3 regions of the Dechloromonas sp. TW-R-39-2 genome follow, and region 2 is predicted to be linked to each of the others. Evidence: predicted binding sites of a transcription regulator. Region 2 holds the regulator's gene; each other region holds the start of a gene.
The links. The regulator HrcA, encoded in region 2, represses chaperone genes, less so after heat shock. The targets are predictions, from matches to a motif close to TNTTAGCACTCNNNGNCNNNGAGTGCTAANA.
Positions count from the first base shown of each region.

Region 1: the regulator HrcA is predicted to act here: its motif matches at 2,570-2,600, upstream of GBK02_RS04145 (co-chaperone GroES).
Region 3: the regulator HrcA is predicted to act here: its motif matches at 2,833-2,863, upstream of rpoH (RNA polymerase sigma factor RpoH).

Region 1 is NZ_CP045202.1:834,856-841,974, reverse strand. Features, by position in the region: gene GBK02_RS04155 (DUF485 domain-containing protein) at 1-294, opposite strand, end outside; gene groL (chaperonin GroEL) at 474-2,126, opposite strand; gene GBK02_RS04145 (co-chaperone GroES) at 2,200-2,490, opposite strand; gene GBK02_RS04140 (EF-hand domain-containing protein) at 2,695-3,402, opposite strand; gene GBK02_RS04135 (Spy/CpxP family protein refolding chaperone) at 3,593-4,087, opposite strand; gene GBK02_RS04130 (response regulator transcription factor) at 4,228-4,911, shown strand; gene GBK02_RS04125 (ATP-binding protein) at 4,915-6,006, shown strand; gene GBK02_RS04120 (response regulator transcription factor) at 6,100-6,474, shown strand; gene GBK02_RS04115 (chemotaxis protein CheC) at 6,477-7,091, shown strand; gene GBK02_RS04110 (sensor domain-containing diguanylate cyclase) at 7,088-7,119, shown strand, end outside.
Region 2 is NZ_CP045202.1:2,805,574-2,812,692, reverse strand. Features, by position in the region: gene GBK02_RS13635 (methyl-accepting chemotaxis protein) at 1-585, opposite strand, end outside; gene GBK02_RS13630 (VCBS repeat-containing protein) at 617-1,627, opposite strand; gene trxC (thioredoxin TrxC) at 1,684-2,127, opposite strand; gene hemH (ferrochelatase) at 2,186-3,289, opposite strand; gene hrcA (heat-inducible transcriptional repressor HrcA) at 3,289-4,317, opposite strand; gene GBK02_RS13610 (NAD kinase) at 4,383-5,294, shown strand; gene recN (DNA repair protein RecN) at 5,294-6,949, shown strand; gene GBK02_RS13600 (TMEM165/GDT1 family protein) at 6,998-7,119, opposite strand, start outside.
Region 3 is NZ_CP045202.1:7,593-14,711, forward strand. Features, by position in the region: gene ccoG (cytochrome c oxidase accessory protein CcoG) at 1-1,126, shown strand, start outside; gene GBK02_RS00050 (NADPH-dependent FMN reductase) at 1,251-1,799, shown strand; gene GBK02_RS00055 (VTT domain-containing protein) at 1,809-2,753, shown strand; gene rpoH (RNA polymerase sigma factor RpoH) at 2,896-3,756, shown strand; gene napH (quinol dehydrogenase ferredoxin subunit NapH) at 3,827-4,717, opposite strand; gene napG (ferredoxin-type protein NapG) at 4,714-5,586, opposite strand; gene GBK02_RS00075 (TatD family hydrolase) at 5,684-6,445, opposite strand; gene GBK02_RS00080 (D-amino acid dehydrogenase) at 6,439-7,119, opposite strand, start outside.

The DNA of each region.
Region 1 (7,119 bases), 1.5 Mb from region 2:
CTTGATGATGGCTTCGTTGGTCGCGTCGAATTCGGTATTGGCGCGACGGACATAAATCCAGGTCAGGAGAATGGTGAAAGCGATAACGCCGACTCCAATCGGAACCCCGACGCTCATCGTCATGCCGGCACCCATCTTCACCGCCAGAAACTCTTTGTCGTAGGCAACGAGCAGGATGAAGCCGTAATAGGCTGCAGCACTGACGATGGCCATAATGATCGAGTACTTACTGCGCATGGCAATAAACTCGTGGAATTTCGGATTAGCTGTAATCCGATCGAGTACGTTCTGCATTGATTTGCTCCTCAGACTTTTTGTTTATAGAGGCATTGCTGCGGAGCCTAATTTAGGCGCAGCTACTTACAAAGAGCTTACAGAGCGTTACAAAAAACCAGCCTTGCGCCTTGATATGGCGCAAAAAAGCCCCGCACTTGGCGGGGCTTTTATCAAGCGGTAAAACCTGGACGGGGCAATTACATGCCCATGCCGCCCATGCCGCCCATACCACCCATGCCGCCCATGTCAGGCATGCCACCGGCCGGCTTGTCTTCAGCCAGTTCAGCAACCATGCATTCGGTGGTCAGCATCAGGCCGGCTACGGAAGCAGCGTTCTGCAGTGCGGTGCGGGTCACCTTGGTCGGGTCGAGAACACCCATTTCAACCATGTCGCCGTACTCGCCGGTGGAAGCGTTGTAACCGTAGTTACCCTTGCCACGCTGCACCTTGTCGACCACGACAGACGGCTCGTCGCCAGCATTGGCAACGATTTCGCGGAGCGGCTGCTCCATGGCGCGCAGGACGATCTTGATACCGGCGTCCTGGTCGTGGTTGTCACCCTTCAGCTTGCCGATGGCAGCGCGGGCACGGATCAGGGCAACGCCGCCGCCGGCGACGATACCTTCTTCCACAGCAGCGCGGGTAGCGTGCAGGGCGTCTTCAACGCGGGCCTTCTTTTCCTTCATTTCGACTTCGGTGGCAGCACCAACCTTGATGACTGCAACGCCGCCAGCCAGCTTGGCCACACGTTCCTGCAGCTTTTCCTTGTCGTAATCGGAGGTGGCTTCCTCGATCTGGATGCGGATCTGCTTGACGCGGGCTTCGATGGCAGCAGCTTCGCCGGCGCCGTCGATGATCGTGGTGTTTTCCTTGGAAACTTCGATGCGCTTGGCCTGGCCCAGATCCTTCAGGACAGCCTTTTCCAGCGTCAGGCCGGTTTCTTCGGCGATGACGGTACCGCCGGTCAGGATGGCGATATCTTCCAGCATGGCCTTGCGACGGTCGCCAAAGCCCGGGGCCTTGACGGCCACGGTCTTCAGGATGCCGCGGATGTTGTTGACGACCAGAGTCGCCAGGGCTTCGCCATCGACATCTTCAGCGATGATCAGCAGCGGACGGCCAGCCTTGGCAACTTGTTCCAGGATCGGCAGCAGGTCGCGGATGTTGGAGATCTTCTTGTCGAAGAGCAGAACAAACGGGTTTTCCATCAGGGCTTGCTGCTTGTCGCCGTTGTTGATGAAGTACGGGGACAGGTAGCCGCGGTCGAACTGCATGCCTTCGACGACATCCAGTTCGTTTTCCAGGGACTTGCCATCTTCAACGGTGATGACGCCTTCCTTACCGACCTTGGCCATCGCGTTGGCGATGATTTCACCGATGTTGAAATCGGAGTTGGCGGAAATGGCGCCAACCTGGGCGATTTCCTTGTTGGTCGTGCACGGCTTGGAGAAAGCCTTCAGCTCGGCCAGGGTAGCAACCACAGCCTTGTCAATGCCGCGCTTCAGATCCATCGGGTTCATGCCGGCAGCAACGTACTTCATGCCTTCGCGAACAATGGATTGCGCCAGCACGGTGGCGGTGGTGGTGCCGTCACCGGCGATGTCGGAGGTCTTGGAAGCAACTTCCTTGACCATCTGGGCGCCCATGTTGGCGAACTTGTCTTTCAGTTCGATTTCCTTGGCGACGGAAACGCCGTCCTTGGTGACGGTCGGGCCACCGAAGGAACGTTCGAGTACGACATTGCGACCTTTCGGGCCAAGGGTAACCTTGACTGCGTCGGCCAGGACATTGATGCCTTCGACCATGCGGGCGCGGGCGGAATCACCGAATTTGACTTCTTTAGCTGCCATTTAATAGCTCCTGAATTTTGATCAATTTCCCGGTTGACCGTGGGATCAACCGTCATTTCGAGGGATGCAGAAATTACTTCTGCAGAACGCCCATGATGTCTTCTTCACGCATGACCAGGACTTCCTGACCATCGACCTTGACGGCCTGGCCGGCGTACTTGCCGAACAGAACGCGATCGCCGACTTTGACGTCGAGAGCGATTTGCTTGCCGTTGTCGTCACGCTTGCCCGGGCCAACGGCCAGGATTTCGCCCTGATCCGGCTTTTCGCCAGCGGAATCAGGAATGACGATGCCAGAGGCGGTGGTGCGCTCGGCTTCAACACGCTTGACGATCACACGGTCGTGCAAAGGACGGATATTCATAAAGCTACTCCTAGTAGTTCACAGACATTGAAATTGGCCGGCTTGCAACAAAGGGCATCCGGGATCGGGGGAGGCAAATCGTTAGCACTCACCCGGGTCGAGTGCTAATAATAGGGGCGACCCCAGCTGATTTCAAGAGCACTCCGCAATGGCAAGACGAAAAAAAGCCGGCCCAAGGCCGGCTGACCCGCTCGTGACAGTGCTTCAGGCGGTCACCGAGAGCAAGCTGGAAACGGCCGAGTTCTCGCCTGAGTGGGCGGGATTACCGTAGGCGTGCATCAACTGCATGATCTTGAGCATGATCTGAGCATCGCTATTGCTCGCGCTGCTGCTCGCTGCGGCCGAGGTGCTGGCCGACGACGTGTCGGAGGAATCGCTCGTTCCCGTTTGCTGCGTAGACTGGTCGTATGCCATGGCCTCGCTGAAGCTGACCTTGCCATCCTGATCCGTATCGGCAGCCTCGAAATTATCGACCACTTTCGAAATCAGGCTTGAACGCTGCGAATCGGACGAGCCGATCTCTTCAAGCTGGCTACTCAGTTCATCCTTGGTAAATCCAGCATCATTGCCCTGCGGTGGCGGCGGAGGCATGCCACCCATGCCTTGCGGACCGCCATGCCCCCCCTGGCCCTGCATGCGCATCTGGTTGAACTGTCCATCGAGTTCTTCCTGCAGCTTGGACAAGGTACTGGCAAATTCGCTTTCGGTGACCTTGCCATCGCTGTCGCTATCCAGCGCGGAGAAAACGTCGTCAACACTGGTGCTACTGGAACTGCTGCTATTGCTGCTATTCGAAATCTTGCTGAAAGCCGAAACAAAGTCGCTTTTCTCGAGATAGCCCTGACTTTTCGTATCGAGTGCCGAGAACAGCCGACTACTCATTTGTGATGCATTACCGATGCCACCGATCATGATTGGCTCCTTGAAACAGGTTGAATGAAGATCAGGAGTCTCCTGACAGCCCATTTCGAGCAATTTATCGGCCCAAAACGGCCAGAATGGGCGGTGGTTGGCGTTAAGCAGGGTAAAAGTTTGTTAAGAAAAATCCCCGCAACCCGACATCCAGCAGGCTTGCGGGGAAACATTCCGGCGTAAAACCGGCTTAAAGCGGCAAATCCGGACGGCTGGCAATTTTTGCCGCCAGCTGTTTACGCTGATCTGCGCTCAATAAAGCGAGCACCTTTCGATCCAGCTGAACCTTCAACAACGCCATTTCAGTTTGCGAGCTAGCCGCGGACTGCGCCAGCGCCTGGGCTCGTGTTTCGTTGAATCGCTCATCGAGCGCCAGCTGGCGGAGGGCATCGAGAGATTTCCGCAGCTGTTTTTCCTGCTGACGCATGGCCGGCACCTGGGCGTGCATGAGTTCAAAAACCTGATCCTGCTGCCGTTCACTGAGTTTCATGCCATGCAGGAACGGAGGCAGTGCGCCCCCCGGCCCACTGGCAGCATGTTCATGTCGGCCCATTTTTGCCATGCAGGGCTGGTCGACCGGAGCAGATGGCTGGGCGTGAACAGAAAAGGAAGCAGCAAGCAACGCAGCAATAAAAAGACGGGATTTCATGGGCTCTCCTGTTGAATGGGATGCGTCCGGCCGCAACGGCCAGTCGAGGCATGCATTGTTTGCCGACCGGCGGTTAACCGCCGTTAGCCGCCGGTAAAAGTCTGTAAATTGAGTGCCGGATTGAAAAAGCCTTGGCTATGATCCCAACCCATGCGAACCCAGCAACGGAAAGTGCAATGACAGCAGTTTTGCTGATTGACGATGATGTCGAACTGGCCGAAATGCTCGGTGACTACCTGGCTCAGGATGGCTTTACCGTCACCACCGAGCATGACGGCGAAAGCGGCGTTCAGGCAGCACTGAGTGGCAACTATGCGATTGCCGTGCTCGACGTGATGATGCCCCGCCTTTCGGGGATCGAAGTCCTGCGTCAAATCCGGGCGGCCAGCACGATGCCCATCCTGATGCTGACAGCTCGCGGCGACGACATGGACCGTATCGTCGGGCTTGAGCTCGGCGCCGACGATTACGTCCCCAAGCCCTGCCTGCCCCGCGAACTGGCCGCCCGGCTGCGCGCCATTCTCAGGCGCAGCACCGCCCCCGGCGAAAGCAGCAGCACCCCACTGGTTTTTGGCGCCCTCTGCGTCCGCCCCGAGCAACGGCGCGTCGAATGGAACGGAGAGTCCGTCGAGCTGACCGGCACTGAATACAATTTGCTCGAAACACTCGCCCGCCACGCCGGCCGACCGGTCAGCAAGGAAGAACTTTCCGAACAAGCCTTGGGCCGCGCCTTGAGTCGTTTCGATCGCAGCATCGACGTCCATCTCTCCAGCATCCGTCAGAAACTCGGCCGACTGGCGGATGGCCGTTCATGCATCCAGACGGTTTATCGCCAGGGCTACCAACTGATCCGCGAATAAATCATGGGCCGTCTTTTCTGGAAATTCTTCCTGTTCGTCTGGCTGGCCCAGATGGTCGGCGTCGTCGCCACCGGCACCCTGTTCTGGCTTGAACATCAGCACCACGATGCCCGACCGGACGCCCCGCACCGGGAGCGCATGCCGCCCCCTCACCTGCCGCCTCCGAACGACTTCAGGCCGCCTCCGCCCCCCGAACATCGCGGCCCGATCATTCCTTACATCCACATCGCCGCCGGACTATTCGCCAGCCTGCTCTGTGCCGCCGGTCTCGCCTGGTACATCGCCAAGCCGATCCGCCACCTGCGCGAAGCCTTCGAAGCGGCGGCCGAGGGCAATCTGGATCTCAGGATCGGGCAAAGCATGGGGCGCAGAAGAGACGAACTGGCCGACCTCGGCCAAGGCTTTGATCGCATGAGCGACCACGTGCGCGCCCTGATGGAGGGACAAAAACGACTGCTGCACGACGTCTCGCACGAATTGCGTTCGCCGATCGCCCGACTGCACGCTGCCATCGGACTGGCCCGCCAGCAACCCGCCCGGATTGACGACAGCCTGCTGCGTATCGAACGCGAAGGCGAGCGGATGAACCGACTGGTCGGCGAACTGCTGACGCTTTCACGCCTGGAAGCCGGTGTCGGTACGCATATCGACACGCTGGACCTGGCCGACCTGCTGGGTGACTTGATTGAAGACACGCGTTTTGAAGCCACCGCCCGACATATCGCGGTCGACTGCCCGACACTGCCCGATTTCACCTTGCGCGCCAACGCCGAACTACTCCACCGGGCGATTGAAAACGTCCTGCGCAACGGCTTACGATTTTCGCCAGAGGGCGGCACCCTGCGCATCGAAACCCGCATCCTGGAAAACCGCCATTGCCTGATCGCCATCACCGACCAGGGGCCAGGCGTCCCCGATGATCAACTGGAAGCCATCTTTACCCCGTTTTTCCGCGGCACCAATCCCGGTGAAGGCTATGGACTGGGCCTGGCCATCGCCCGCCGCGTCCTCGCTGCGGTCAACGGCCAGATAACGGCCAAAAACACGCCAACAGGCGGCTTGCGCGTCGAAATTACCATCCCGCCAGGTCTCTGATCAGACAAAAGCCCCCGCTACGGCACAAGAGCACGCCTAGCGATATTTGATTTGAGTTGACGACACCTGCCCAACTTTAGTCATAATTACGCGATGAACATCGAAAATCCCCCGCTGCTTCTGATCGTCGACGACAGCCGCATGTCACGCATGCTGATCAGGGCCATCATTGCCGACAGTCGCCCGAACTGGCGAATCATCGAAGCGGTCAACGGTGACGAAGCCATCGCACTGGCCAACGAAACCCCGCCCGACTTTGTCAGCATGGATGTCAACATGCCCGGCATCAGCGGGCTTGAAGCGGCTGGACGCATCCGCATCCGTCATCCGGATGCCCGGATTACGCTATGTACAGCCAACATTCAGGAAAGCACCCGCGAAGCAGCCAGCCGAGCCGGCGTACACTTCGTCGCCAAGCCGATCACGGCGCAATCGGTGGCTGACGCCATCGCGTTTTTCGAGTCTTGAGCATGACCGAGCTGAGCGAACTGCAGTGCGATGCACTGGGTGAAATTTTCAATATCGGCGTCGGCCGTGCCGCCTCAAGCCTGAGCCAGATCGTCAATGACGAAGTGCTGCTCAGCGCGCCGGGCGTCATGGTGGTGCCGCGTGAAAAAGCTGCCGAAATTCTGCTCGGCACGGAGTTCCGCCAGTTCAGCACAGTCAGCCAGACATTCAGCGGCCCGTTCGATGCGGAAGCGATGCTCGTCTTCCCCGAATCGAACGCCCTGGAAATCGTCCGCCTGATGGTCGGGCCGCACATGTCGGTCGAGGAGCTGTCCGAGTTCGAACAGGAAGCCATGTGCGAAGTCGGCAACATCATTCTCAATGCCTGCATGAGCTCGCTGGCCGACCTGCTGCACATCAGTTTTGACAGCACCTTGCCCCTGCACCGTTTCGGCGACACCAACTCGATCGAAATCCTGGAGGGCGACGAAGATCACATGGTCGTCCTGCTCCAGGTCGACATGAAAATCAGTCAGCAATGCATACAGGGACACATCCTGTTTCTGCTCAGCGTGACGTCGATGGCCAATCTGCTGTCCTGCCTGACCCAATACCTGCGAGACCAGGGACTGGCATGATCGATTTGCCGGCCAGCGCCCTGTACGC
Region 2 (7,119 bases):
CAGGGCACCCAGGGCCACGCCGGCAATTTTCAGCCGGAAGGCGGCGACTTCTGCCTCGACCGAATCGAGTGACACTTTCATGCTGACCACGCCGAGTACGGTGCCTTCCGGAACCTGATGGCAGAGTACGCAATCCTTGCCGAGATAATTCTTCGATGCCTTGGTCGGGTTGATGACATGCAGGGATGAACTGCCGTTCTCTGACTCCAGCGATACATACGGCGTACCGGAGGTCATGACCTGCTGTTCAAGCGGGGTGAGTTCGCGTTTGGCTTTTGTATCCGGACCGTAAAGTTTCGAAACGGCCTCGCTGCGTGCAACGTGCAGATCCTTGATGATGGTCAGTTGCTTGATCTGGTCGAGGAAAACTTCGCGCTGGCCAACGGTGCCGGTGATCATCATGCCGGTCAGGCCGGCCATGGTCATTTCATGAATGCTTTGGGAAAAATCCTGTGCCTGGCGAATGGCGGTTTCTCGATTGACCTGGGTGGTCCAGATAATTGCTCCGACCCAGATGATTGCCAGAGCGAGCCAGATTGCGGCCGTTAGTCGTACCCAAATCTTCAAGTCGGCAAAGCGCGGCATGGTTGAATCCCTTGTTATGAAGCTGCGTTTATCAGGCAGTCAGGTCTATTTGCTGGATTGTGCCAGCCCTGCCATCTTCCTGCAAAAAAATTCCAGAACTGCGAACCTGTCCCAGTAATTCATTGTTCTGGTTTTTCAGGTCGAAGGGCGATGCGATGTGATTTAAAGCGATGGCCCCTACATTAGCTTCGGCAAGCGATTGAAAGGCATCCTCGCCATTGGCCCTGCGTGACCATATTTGTAGTTTTTTGTAATAGCTGTCATTTTCGTCAATCCAGCCGTTTCTGTCACTATCCAGCGCGTTTAATTCTGAAAAGCCGTCGCCTGTCGTCGGGCCGAAAAGCTCTTGGCCGTTATTGATTTTTCCGTCCTCGTTACGATCGAAAACCAGGAATCCGCTGCCGGGAGCGACGAAGTTGATGTCTTCTGTTTGCCCGTCAGCATTCAGGTCGAAGGCAAAACGTTGATCGATCAACTGCGCCGCCGGTCCGGCAAAATTCAGCACAAGCGGGTCTGTTTTCTGGGCTGAGTTGCCCAGATGCAGGTTCGTCTCGCTTTCCTCGTGGTAATGGCGCGCCATTGTCCATTGGAGGTCGAAGTTGATTTCCTGGCCGTCGGCGGTCTTGACGCTGCCGCTGATCGAGACAGCCGTCTGTTCCGATTCCGTGTAGGACTCGTGGCGTTGGTAGTCGATGGCGTAGTCGGTAGCGGTTGTATTGCTGTCTGCTTGGCCAGCATCATCGTTAACCTGGGCCTGGAGCTTGGCTGCATCGAAAACTCGAATTTTGTATCCCGTCAGGAATTCGAGCATGCGACGAATCAAACTCAGTTGCGGATCGTGGTCGACCGCGGAATCGCTTGCATCGCTCCCTGATTCCGCAGCCTGGATGTTTTTCCCCCGGTCTGACAGATCGACGGGGTCGTTGGCGGGCAAGGCGGAACGGGGCGATCCCATGGTGATTTTGAGGGATTCGCTTAGCTTGTATTGTTCCTGGCTGGCGTGTGCTGACGCCATGGTGAGGTTGGCGCTGGCGATTTTCATGGCAATTCCATCCAGTGTGTTTTGACACACTGTTAACGGCAGCCATGGGGAAAAGCTTAATTTTTAGGCAGGTTGGCCATGCCCCACCGCTTCAGGGCGTTCAGGTCGAGTGCGCCGCTTTGTCGGGCAATTTTGCGCCCGCCCCTGAACATGATCAGGGTTGGAATGCTGCGAATGCCGAAGCGGGCGGCCAGGCTGGGGGCGCGTTCGGTGTCGACCTTGGCCAGGCGCAACACCGGTTCCAGTTCACTGGCCGCCTGGGCGAAGGCCGGTGCCATCGAGCGGCAGGGGCCACACCATGGCGCCCAGAAATCAACGAGGATCGGGACATCGTTGCGGCTGATCCAGCGGTCGAAGTCATTTTCACCGAGTTCTTGCGGTCGACCGGAAAAAACGGGCTTTTTGCATTGCCCGCAGCTTGGCGATTCGTGCTGGCGAGAGATCGGCAAACGGTTGACTGCTGCGCAATGCGAGCAGACGAGGTGGATGTTTTCTGGCATGGAGCCCTCCCTGTACGGTGTGTTCATGACGCCCGATGTGGGGATGGAATGGCCAATCTCAAGTTCGGGCGCCGTGTTTGAAGGCTTCCCTGGCGCCGATTTCGAGTTGTCGGGGATCGAACGGCTGGCGGGTGTCCCAGCCACCTAATTGCCGTTCAACCAGGTTGGCCAGGGCGGCAATCCATGTGGCATCCTCGTTCAGGGCTGGAATGTAGTGATATGCCTGGCCGCCCGCCGCGATGAAATCATCGCGTCCTTCCTGGGCGATTTCTTCCAGCGTCTCGAGGCAATCGGCCGTGAAGCCTGGGCAAATGACATCCAGTCGTTTGGTGCCTTCCTTGCCCAGCGCATGCAGGGTTGGGGCCGTATAAGGTTGCAGCCACTCGGCTTTGCCGAAGCGCGACTGGAAGCAGAGGCGGTATTGTTCGGGCTTGAGCTGCAGGCGTTCGGCCAGCAGGCGGCCGGTTTTGTGGCATTCGCAGAAATACGGATCGCCGAGGTCGAGGCTGCGCTTGGGCAGGCCATGGAAGCTGATCAGCAGGCGGTCATCCGGGCCGAGTGGTCCCGCCGTCTGCCAATGTTGGCGGACCGACTTTTCAAGCGCGGCAAGATAGCCTTCGTCGTCGTGGAAGTTGCGCACGAAACGCATCTCCGGCTGGTTGCGCAGTTGAAGCAGCCAGCGACAGGCTTCATCGACGACCGTGGCTGTCGTGCTCGCCGCATACTGCGGATACATCGGAACCAGCAGGATGCGCGTTGCGCCGTTGGCTTTGAGGTGTGCCAGCATTTCCGGAACAGAGCGCGTTCCATAGCGCATCGCCCAGTCGACCGTGACATGATGACCACGTTCGCCAAGCAGGCCTTTGAGCAATTTGGCCTGGCGTTCGGTATGAACACGCAGGGGCGAGCCTTCCTTCATCCACACGGAGGCGTACTTTGCCGCCGACTTTTTCGGGCGGATGTTGAGGATGATGCCGTTCAGGATCAGCCACCAGATTACCTTGGGAATTTCGACAACGCGTGGGTCGGAAAGAAATTCCTTGAGGTAGCGACGCAGGGCCGGAGCGCTGGCTTCGTCGGGTGTGCCGAGGTTGACGATGAGAATGGCGGTCGACGACGGCGTGCCGTGGCGATGTGGCGGTTCCGGCAGGTAACGGGACATTAGTTGTTGCTCTGGTAGGTAAGGGCGCTGGACAGCAGACGGGCGGTGATGTCGACGATGGGAATGACGCGTTCGTAAGCCATGCGGGTCGGGCCAATGACGCCGACCGAGCCGACGATCTGGCCATCAACCGTGTAGGGGGCGGTGACGACGCTGCACTCATCGAGCGGTGCAATGCCCGATTCGCCACCAATATAGATCTGGACGCCTTCGGCCCGGTTCGAGACTTCAAGCAGGCGGATCAGGCTGGAGCGCTGCTCGAACAGGTCGAACAGTTCGCGTAGTCGCTTCATGTTGGAGGACAGGTCTTCAACGCCGAGCAGGTTGCGTTCGCCGCTGATAACGTAGGGTGTCGCGCTTTCCGACATGGCAGCATCGCCGGCTTCGAGCGTCATCGCCATCAGTGGCTTGATGTCTTCGCGCAACTGCTGGATTTCAATCGACAGGCGCTGGCGTATCTGTTCGAAATCCAGTCCGGCAAAATTCTGGTTGAGGTAATTCGCGGCGCTGACCAGTTCGGCTGGCGAATAGGATTTTTCGCTGGTCAGGATGCGGTTTTGCACATCGCCGTCGGTGGTGACGATGATCAGCAGGATGCGTTTTTCGGACAGGCTGAGGAATTCGATCTGGCGAATCCGGCTGCTCGCCCGGCGCGGCGCGATGACCACGCCGGCAAACTGGGTCAGGCCGGAGAGCAGTTGCGAGGCGCTGGAGATGATTTGCTTGGATGGCTGGCCTTGCAGCGCCTCTTCCATTTCACCCATCTGGCGCGCTTCAAGCGGGCGCACGGTGAGCAGGCTGTCGACAAACAGGCGGTAGCCGCGGGCGGTCGGAATGCGGCCGGCCGAGGTGTGCGGGCTGGCGACAAAACCGGCATCTTCCAGGTCGGCCATGACGTTACGGATCGTCGCCGGCGACAGGTCGAGACCGGAAAAGCGTGAAAGGGCGCGCGAACCAACCGGCTGACCATCAGCGATATAGTGTTCGACCAGCGCCTTGAGAAGGGTTCTTGAGCGTTCATCCAGCATGGCAGAGCATTGTACAAAAAAGCAGAGTGCGCGCGACAAGGCATTTTTATGCAAAAATCCCGAACATGAATAGAAGCTTCGCTTCCTGTCGCTCGCCCCGGACCATCGCGCTGGTCGGCAAATATCACAGCATGGAAATTGCCGAGTCCTTGCGTCGACTGGCTGAATACCTGCACGAACGCGGGGTTTCGGTCTTTATCGAACGTGAAACTTCGGAACATATCGGGCGCAAGGTCGATTTGTCGCGCTGGGTCACCTGCGGATTCAACGATATCGGGGCGCATGCCGACCTGGCCATCGTGCTTGGCGGCGATGGCACCATGCTCAATGCCGCCCGTCGCCTGGCCCGCTATCGTGTGCCGCTGGTTGGGGTCAATCAGGGGCGGCTCGGTTTCATGACCGATATCGCCCGGGATGACATGCTGACCTGCATGGACGATTTGCTCGACGGCCGTTTCCAGGAAGAAAAGCGGATGTTGCTTTCCGCCGAGGTGATTCGCGACGGCAAGGAAATCGCATCGAACATGGCATTGAATGATGTCGTGATCGACAAGGGGGCGATTGGCCGGATGATCGAGTTCGAACTGTTTATCGATGGCGAATTCATTTATAACCTGCGTTCCGACGGCTTGATCGTCTCGACGCCAACTGGTTCGACGGCATATTCGATGTCGGCCGGTGGGCCGATCATGCATCCGACGCTGGCCGGTATCGCGCTGGTGCCGCTTTGTCCGCATGCCTTGACCAATCGTCCGATCATCGTCAACGACAGTGCCGATATCGAATTGCGTGTCGTCAACGCCGATGATCCGCGTGTGCACTTCGACGGCCAGGTGACGCTCGATCTGGCGCGTGACGATTGCGTCCGCCTGAAACGTTCCGAATACACCATCTGTTTCCTGCATCCGCCGGGCTACAGCTATTTCGCCATGCTGCGCCAGAAACTGCACTGGAGCGAACGGCCTAAAGGTCCCTGATGCTGCGTCACCTGACTATTCGCGATTTCGTCATCGTTGATCGCCTTGAACTTGAGTTTTCAACCGGTTTTGGCGCGTTGACCGGGGAAACCGGTGCCGGCAAATCGATTTTGATCGATGCCTTGGCGCTGGCGCTTGGCGAGCGTGCCGATGCCGGGGTGATTCGCTCCGGCTGCGAAAAAGCCGAAGTGGCGGCGACTTTCGATGTGGCCCGCCTGCCGGAAGTGGCTACCTGGCTCAAGGCCAACGATCTCGAGGGTGACGATGAGTTGCTGCTGCGCCGCGTGGTTGACGCTGGCGGTCGTTCGCGGGCCTACATCAATGGCTCTCCGGCAACGGCGCAGCAATTGCGCGAAGTGGGTGAATGGCTGGTCGATATCCACGGTCAACATGCGCACCAGTCGCTTTTGCGCAGCGATGCCCAGCGCAATCTGCTCGATGCACACGCCGGCTTGGGCGGACTGGTCCGTGAAGTCGGCGCTGCTTTTCGCCAGTGGCGCGAGCTGGACCAGACCTTGCGTGCCGCCAGTGAAGGGGCCGAAGCGCTGCAACGCGAACGTGAGCAGCTCGAATGGCAGGTTCGTGAGCTCGATACGCTGGCTTTCACGGTCGACGAGTGGACAACGCTCGATCTTGAACATCGTCGCCTTGGCCATGCAGCCAGCCTGATTGAAGGCGCACAGTTTGCAATTGGTTTGCTTTCGGACGACGACGGGGCGTGCGAACGTCAGATTGATAGCGTAGCCACACGCTTGTCCAGTCTTGCCGAATACGATCCGGCGCTGGAAGAGGTGGCCGGATTGGTCGCTTCGGTTCAGGCAGAACTTTCCGAGGCTGTCTCGACTTTGCGGCGTTACGCCGATCGGGCCGATCTGGATCCGGCCCGCCTGGCCGAGGTCGAGCGGCGAATGGATGCCGTTATGGCAGCGGCGCGTAAATATCGCGTCCAGCCCCAGGAACTGCCTGCGCTATTGTCGGGGTGGCGCGAGCGTTTGGCTGCATTGCAGGCATCGGCCGATTTACTGGCTCTTGAAAAGCGTGTCGCTGCGGCACGGCAAGCCTTCCTGCAGCAAGCCGGCGAGTTGTCCGGCGGGCGCCGGCAGGCGGCCGAGAACATGGGGCAAGCGGTTAGCCAGGTCATGCGCCAGTTGGCGCTTTCGTCCGGCCGTTTCGAGGTTGCCTTGCTGCCGGTCGGCGATGGCGCGGTCTACGGGCTTGAACAGGTTGAATTCCGTATCGGCGGACTGGCTGGCAATGAAGCCAAGCCGCTGGCCAAGGTGGCTTCCGGCGGCGAGTTGTCGCGTATCAGTCTGGCGATCCAGGTGCTGACCTCGCGTTCGGCCAGCGTTCCGACCCTGATTTTTGACGAGGTTGATGTCGGGATCGGTGGCGGCGTAGCTGAAATCGTCGGACGCTTGCTCAATGAACTGGGCGGCGAACGCCAGGTCTTGTGCGTCACCCACTTGCCGCAGGTTGCGGCACAGGCCAACTGGCAGTGGCAGGTCAGCAAGACGTCGCGCGATGGCGTCACGCTGAGTGCTATTCAGTCGCTCGATGCTGCCGGGCGCGTTCAGGAAATTGCCCGGATGCTGGGCGGGGTCGAAATTACCGACATTACTCTGCAGCATGCGCGCGAATTGCTGCGTTTGAAATAAGGCATATTTCCCCGGTCGACCGGGGAAATTGCCCAAATCCTGACTGCCTTAGAGAATGTTCTGGATCAGCCGGATGGCAGCAAGTGCTGCCAGGACCAGGAAAAATGCCCCGCTGACTCGGTGAATCCAGACCAGGGGCAGGCGATACAGGAGTTTTTGGCCGGCCATCA
Region 3 (7,119 bases), 660 kb from region 2:
GGCGCTCTTCCTGTTCACCGCCGTCGCCGGACGACTATGGTGCGGCTACAGTTGCCCGCAAACCGTCTATACCGAAATTTTCCTGTGGTTCGAAAAGGTGATCGAAGGCGAGCGCCCGAAACGCATGAAACTCGATGCCGAACCTTGGTCGGCCAGAAAATTGGGGATCAAGACGGCCAAGCACTCGGTCTGGATCCTGTTTTCACTGTGGACGGGCATCACCTTCGTCGGCTATTTCATGCCGATCCACGAACTGATCAACGATCTGGTCTCGCTCTCGCCGGGCGCCTGGTCAGCCTTCTGGGTTGTTTTCTACGCCTTCGCCACCTACGGCAACGCCGGTTTCCTGCGTGACCAGATGTGTCGCCAGATCTGCCCCTACGCCCGTTTCCAGTTCGTCATGTTCGACCCCGACACGCTGATCATCGCCTACGATGCCAAGCGCGGCGAATCGCGCGGTCCACGGGCCAAAAATGCCGATTCCAAAGCGCAAGGCCTGGGCGACTGTGTCGATTGCGGCATCTGTGTCCAGGTTTGCCCGACCGGCATCGACATCCGCAACGGTCTGCAAAACGAATGTATTGGCTGCGCCGCGTGCATCGATGCCTGCGACCAGGTGATGGACAAAATGAATTACCCGCGTGGCCTGATCCGCTATTCGACCGAAAACGCCGTGACCCGCCACTATTCGGCGATGGATATCCTGCGCCGCGCCGTCCGGCCGCGCGTCATCATCTACGCCGCCATCCTTGCCTTACTGACCTTCGCCACCGCCTGGTCGCTGGCCACCCGCATTCCACTCAAGGTCAACATCCTGAAGGATCGCAGCAGTCTGTCGCGTGAGGCCGACGATGGCAGCATCGAGAACATCTACCGCCTGCAGATCATGAATACCGGCGACCAGACACGACGTTTCCGCATCACGATCAGCGGCAACGACAACCTGCGCCTGGGCAGCGACGAGGAAATCACCGTAGCCGGTGGTGAAATCGGCATCCAGAGCGCCATTGTCCGGGCCGAAAGCGGCTCGATCCCGTCCGGCGCAACGCCACTCTCCTTCAGCATCACCGACATCGCCGAAAACCATGTCGCGGTGACTGAAAAAACAAAATTCTGGATGCCTTGAGGCCAAGCCGCCGCAGCCATCCCTGGCTGCGGTCGGCGAAAACCCGGCCGGACGATGAACAGCAGGGGCATTCGATGTTAGATTGCCCCTTCTACGAATCTCGACGCGAAAGGAAAGGGGCATCATGAGCACGATCAGTATCCTCGGCATTGCCGGCAGCCTGCGCCAGGCATCGACCAATCGCGGCCTGTTGCGTGCCGCACAGGCCAACCTGCCGGCCGATAGCACGATGGAAATCGCCGACCTGACGGACATCCCGTTCTACAACCAGGACATCGCCGAAAAACCGGCCTCCGTCAGCCGCGTTCTCGCCCAGATTGCAGCCGCCGACGCCCTGGTGCTGGGCAGCACGGAATACAACTATTCGCTGGCCCCCGCCTTGAAAAACATTCTCGACTGGGCGTCGCGCGAGCCGAACAATGCCTTGCTCGCCGGCAAGCCGGTGGCCATCATGGGTGCGGCGGGCGGCATGGGATCGTCACGGGCGCAGTATCACCTGCGGCAGGTCTGCGTTTTCCTCGATCTGCAACCGCTGAACAAACCGGAAGTGTTCGCCAATGCCTTTGCCGGCGGCTTCGATGCCGCAGGCAACCTGACCGATCCCAAGCTGACGCAACTGGTTGCCGAACAAATGCTGGCCCTGGTTGGCCGGGTCAAGGCTGCACGTCGCTGAGCGGCATCCATGGAATTGGCACAAATCAGCCAGGCACTGAGAAACGACGCAATGACCGTCGTTTTTTTCAACGTGCTGTTGCAGCAACTCGGCCTGCCGGTACCGGCTGTCCCAACCCTGCTGCTGGCTGGCAGCCTGGTTCTCGCGCCGGAAGGCATCGTTCCTATCCTGGCCGCCGCCATCGTCGCCTCGGTGCTGGCTGACTGGGTCTGGTACGGCACCGGCCGGGTCTTCGGCTACCGGGTTCTGGCCGGTCTGTGCAAGCTCTCGATCAATCCATCATCATGCGTCAGCCAAACGGAAGCACGCTTCGTCCGCTGGGGTCTGTCGTCGCTGGTCGTCGCCAAGTTCATTCCCGGCTTTTCGACCGTCGCTCCACCGATTGCCGGCGCACTGCGCATGAGCCAACCGGGTTTCCTGTTGGCCGCCGGCATTGGTGCCGGCCTGTGGGCGGGCTTGGCACTCGGCGCCGGCTGGCTGTTGCAGGACGCCGTACAAACCGCCATCGCCACCCTCGACCGGCACGCCGGAAGAGCCCTGACCCTGACACTGCTTGCTCTGGGTATCTGGCTGGGCTGGAAACTGTGGCAGAAATACCGCTTCCGTAAATTCTGCGCCGTCCCCCATATTTCGCCCGACGAATTGCTGCAGGCCCTGGCCACCGAGCAGCCGCCCCTGCTCCTCGACCTGCGGGGAGCGTCGATGATCGCCGATGCAGGTCCGATCATCGGCGCCCGGATCGCCGAACACGATTTCCTGCGCGATGCGGTCGGTGACTGGCCCAAGGAACAGGCGATCGTCACCTTGTGCGCCTGCCCGGAGGATGCCGGCGCTATCCAGGCCGCCCGCCAACTGCTCAACCAGGGCTACTTGTCGGTCAAACCACTCAAAGGTGGCTACGACGCCTGGCTACAGGCAACCCGGCCCGCACAGGAAAGCACGTCTGCCGGATAGCCTGCTGCAGGGGAGTTAGTGCGTGCGTATTTTTGCCCAGTTACAGGAGAACGATGCCCTCCGAGAAACTTTTTCCACTTGTTAGCACTCATAGGCAGCGAGTGCTAAAATTGAATCAGGTTTTCAAGGAGAAAATTACGCGATGACCCAAGCTATGGCCCTTCCAATTCCCTCTGCGGTCGGCAACATCGACGCCTACATCCAGGCAGCGAACCGTTATCCGATGCTTAGCGAGTCCGAGGAGACAAAGCTGGCTGAGCGTTTCCACAACGATGGTGATGTGGAAGCGGCACGTCAGCTCGTGCTCTCGCATTTGCGCCTTGTTGTTTCAATTGCTCGCGGCTATCTCGGCTACGGCCTGCCGCACGCCGACCTGATCCAGGAAGGCAATATCGGTCTGATGAAGGCGGTCAAGCGCTACGACCCGACTCGCGGCGTGCGTCTGGTGTCCTTTGCCATGCACTGGATCAAGGCTGAAATCCACGAATACATCCTGAAAAACTGGCGCCTGGTCAAAGTGGCCACCACCAAGGCACAGCGCAAGCTGTTCTTCAACCTGCGTAGCCTGAAAAACAACTACGAAGGTGTCGATACGCTGTCCGGCACCCAGGCCGCCGAAGTTGCTGCTCGTTTGGGCGTCAAGCAGGAGGAAGTCGTCGAGATGGAAACCCGCCTGACCGGCCGCGACCTCGCGCTGGAAGGCAACCCTGATGATGGCGACGAGGCTTTTGCCCCGATCGACTACCTGGCCGATTCGCGCTACGAGCCGACTCGCGTCATGGAAAACAAGGCCATCGCCCGCCTGCACGACGAAGGACTGCACAACGCCCTGTCGGCACTCGACCCGCGCAGCCGCCGGATTGTTGAAGCGCGCTGGCTGAACAATGACGAAGGCGCAACACTGCATGACCTGGCCGCAGAGTTCTCGGTATCCGCCGAGCGTATCCGTCAGATCGAGGTCAAGGCACTGCAAAAAATGCGCGGCGTACTCGGCGCGAGCTGAGCGCCCATTGCGCCATAGAAAAGGGGAGCCATGGCTCCCCTTTTTATTTGTCCTTCGCTGACGGCAGGCTTTACTGATCGCCCGATAGCGTCGAAGAAGGATTCTTGAAGCGCAGACTGTAGGTAAAAACTTCCTTCGAACAAACGTCGATACAACGGCCGCAATTGGTGCAATCGGCCGACAGGATCATCGGCCCAACCCCTTTGGCCTCACCCTTCAAGGCCGGACGAATCACTTGCGGTTCGGGACAAACCTCGAAGCAATCCATGCAGTCGTTACACGCTACGCGAGCCGGGGCTGAAACACGCAACAGACTGCGCCGGCCCAGCAGATTGTAGAAAGCACCGACCGGACAGAGTCGACCGCACCAGCCGCGGCTCATCACGAAGAGATCGAACAGAAAAACCGAAAGCACCACGGTCCACGCCGCTCCCAGGCCGAAAATCAGCCCGCGATGCAGCATCGAGATCGGGTTGATCAGTTCCCACAAGACCACGCCCGTCAAGGCCGAACCGACCAGTGTCATACCCAGCATCCAGTAGCGGGTCTGCCGCGACAGATGCACGCTGCCCTTGATGCCGAGGCGATCGCGCAACCAGCCGGCGGTGTCGGTCACGACATTCACCGGGCAAACCCAACTGCAGTAAACCCGTCCCCCGACCAGGAAATAGAACAAGGCAACAATCGCCATGCCGATCAGGCCCAGCGTTTCTGGCACATGGCCGGTAAAAATCGACTGCAGGGCAACATACGGATCGGTCAGAGGAAGAACATCGAGCGTATAGCTGTAGTTCAAATTGCCTTTGACCACCCAGATGCCGGCCAGAGGACCGAGCAGGAAGAGCCCGAGAATACTGAATTGCGACACGCGGCGCAGGATCAGCCAGCGGTAGGCGCGCCACCAGCCTTTTTCCTCGACGGCCTCGGCGCCAATGCGTTTTTTATGGCGAATCTGGCTCATGGCTTTTCTCCCAGACCTGGAGGATGACTGGGCACCGCCCCGGCCTCACTGCCGGGCAAACCACGGGCCGGTGCCGTCTGGCCGCTGGCCGGATCGTAGTGACCAGGCAGGACGGCGCCCTCAGGTACGCGATCGGGCAGGTCGATCAATTTGGATTCATCCATCAATGAATGGCCCGCTTTCTTTTGCTCGTCCCAACCCACACGATAGTGGTGCCCCAACTCGCCCTTGGCCAGCTTAGGCGGCAGAACGCGAATCGCGGCTTCTTCCAGCACGCATGACTTTTCGCATTTGCCGCAACCCGTGCAGTGTTCGGAATGGACGGTCGGCAGAAACATGGCATGCCGACCGGTGCGCTGGTTGGGCTGCAAATCGAGCGTGATGGCCTTGTCGATGACCGGACAGACGCGATAACAGACATCGCAGCGCAACCCGAGGAAATTGAGGCAGGTTTCGTGGTCGATCAGCACCGCGACACCCATTTTGGCCTTGTTGATATCGGTCAGTTGATGGTCGAGGGCCTTGGTCGGACAAGCCTTGATGCAAGGAATGTCCTCGCACATTTCGCAGGGAATGTTGCGCGCCGTGAAGTAAGGCGTACCGGTGGCCACCGGTGTTTCCGGCTTGGCCAGTTCCAGCGTGTTGTACGGGCAATCGCGCACGCACAGGCCGCAGCGGATACAGGCGCCGAGAAAATCATCCTCCGGCAGTGCACCAGGTGGCCGCAATGCCAGGGCGGGCAAGGCTTTTGATTGTTTGGCGTAGAGCCCGAGTCCAAGACCGAGCATCCCGACACCGCAGGCCATCCGGGCCGAATCGAAAAGAAACTGGCGGCGTGCAGCACCGCTTTTGGGGGAATTTGTTGTCATGGCTTTCCACATTCATGCCGCAAGCGGGCTCGACAACCGAGGCCGATTTTGACCCGCGTAATTTACGCTTATAAGCGTTTAATGGTTTTAGCCCAGATCAAGCGAAACGCAATACTTGTTGCGCATTCAGACGGCAGGCCGCGATGATTTCGTCACGCGGCAAGTTGCGTAATTCAACCAGCACATCGGCGATCGCCGGCAGTTGTGCCGGCGTATTGCGCCCCCGGTCAAGCCAGGCGGGCGGAATATCCGGGGCATCGGTTTCAAGGACAATGGCGTCCAGCGGCAACTCGGCGGCCAGCGCCCGGATACGGCTTGAGCCGCTGTAGGTCATGGCGCCGCCAAAACCGAGCTTGAAACCCAGCTTGATGAATTCATCGGCCTGCTGACGGCTGCCATTGAAGGCGTGGGCGATGCCTCCCGACACACGAATCCGGCGCAACTGCTTGAGAATCGGGTCGATCGAGCGGCGCACATGGAGAATCACCGGCAGCTCGAACTCGCGAGCCAGTTTGAGCTGCTCAACAAAAAAATGCGTCTGACGGACCGGGTCGAGATCAGGCACGTAACCATCCAGGCCGATTTCACCCACGGCGACTGGCCGCTCGGACTCAAGCCAGTGTCGCACGGTCGCCAGATCGGAGTCCTGCGCCGCCATCGCGTACAGCGGGTGAATTCCGTAGGCCGCATGACAGCCGGGATAGCGCGCAACGACGGATTTCAGCCTGGCAAAGCCGTCGACCGCGACACCCGGCACAACGATCTGCCCGACGCCGGCAGCCAGCGCGGCGGCATGCACTGCATCGCGATCGGCTTCGAATTCGGCCGCATCGAGATGGCAATGGGTGTCGATCAGCATCGAATAAAGGGAAAATCCGGTTCGGCGCGTCGACCACTGATCAGATCGGCCAAGGCAGCTGCGGAACCGCAGGCCATCGTCCAGCCCAGCGTACCGTGGCCGGTATTGAGCCACAGATTGCCGTAGCGGCTGCGCCCGATGCAAGGCACGTTCGAGGGCGTCGCCGGACGCAGGCCGGTCCAGAAAACCGGCTCGCCATCTGCCTTCAGCTCTGGGAAAAGCTGGCGCGTCCGTTTCATCAGGGCGGCACAACGAACTGGATTGAGCTCAAGGTTATAACCGTTGAACTCGGCCGTGCCGGCAATTCTCAAGCGCTTGCCGAGCCGGGAAAAGACAATCTTGTGCTCATCGTCGGTAATGCTGACCATCGGGGCCTGCGCATCGTCGGCCAGCGGCAATGTGGCCGAATAGCCCTTGGCCGGATAAACCGGCAGCCCGATACCCAGTGGCTTGAGCAATAAGGGCGAGTAGCTGCCCAAAGCCAGCACATAGGCATCGGCCGTCAGCAATTCCGAACTCCGCTCGCTACGCACCAGAACCCCGGCAATTTGCCCACCGGCCGGCGCGATGCGGTCGACCGTCAAACCATACCGAAAATCAACGCCGGCGGCCTGCGCATGAGCCGCCAGCTGACGCGTAAATTGATGGGCGTCGCCAGATTCGTCGGATTGCGT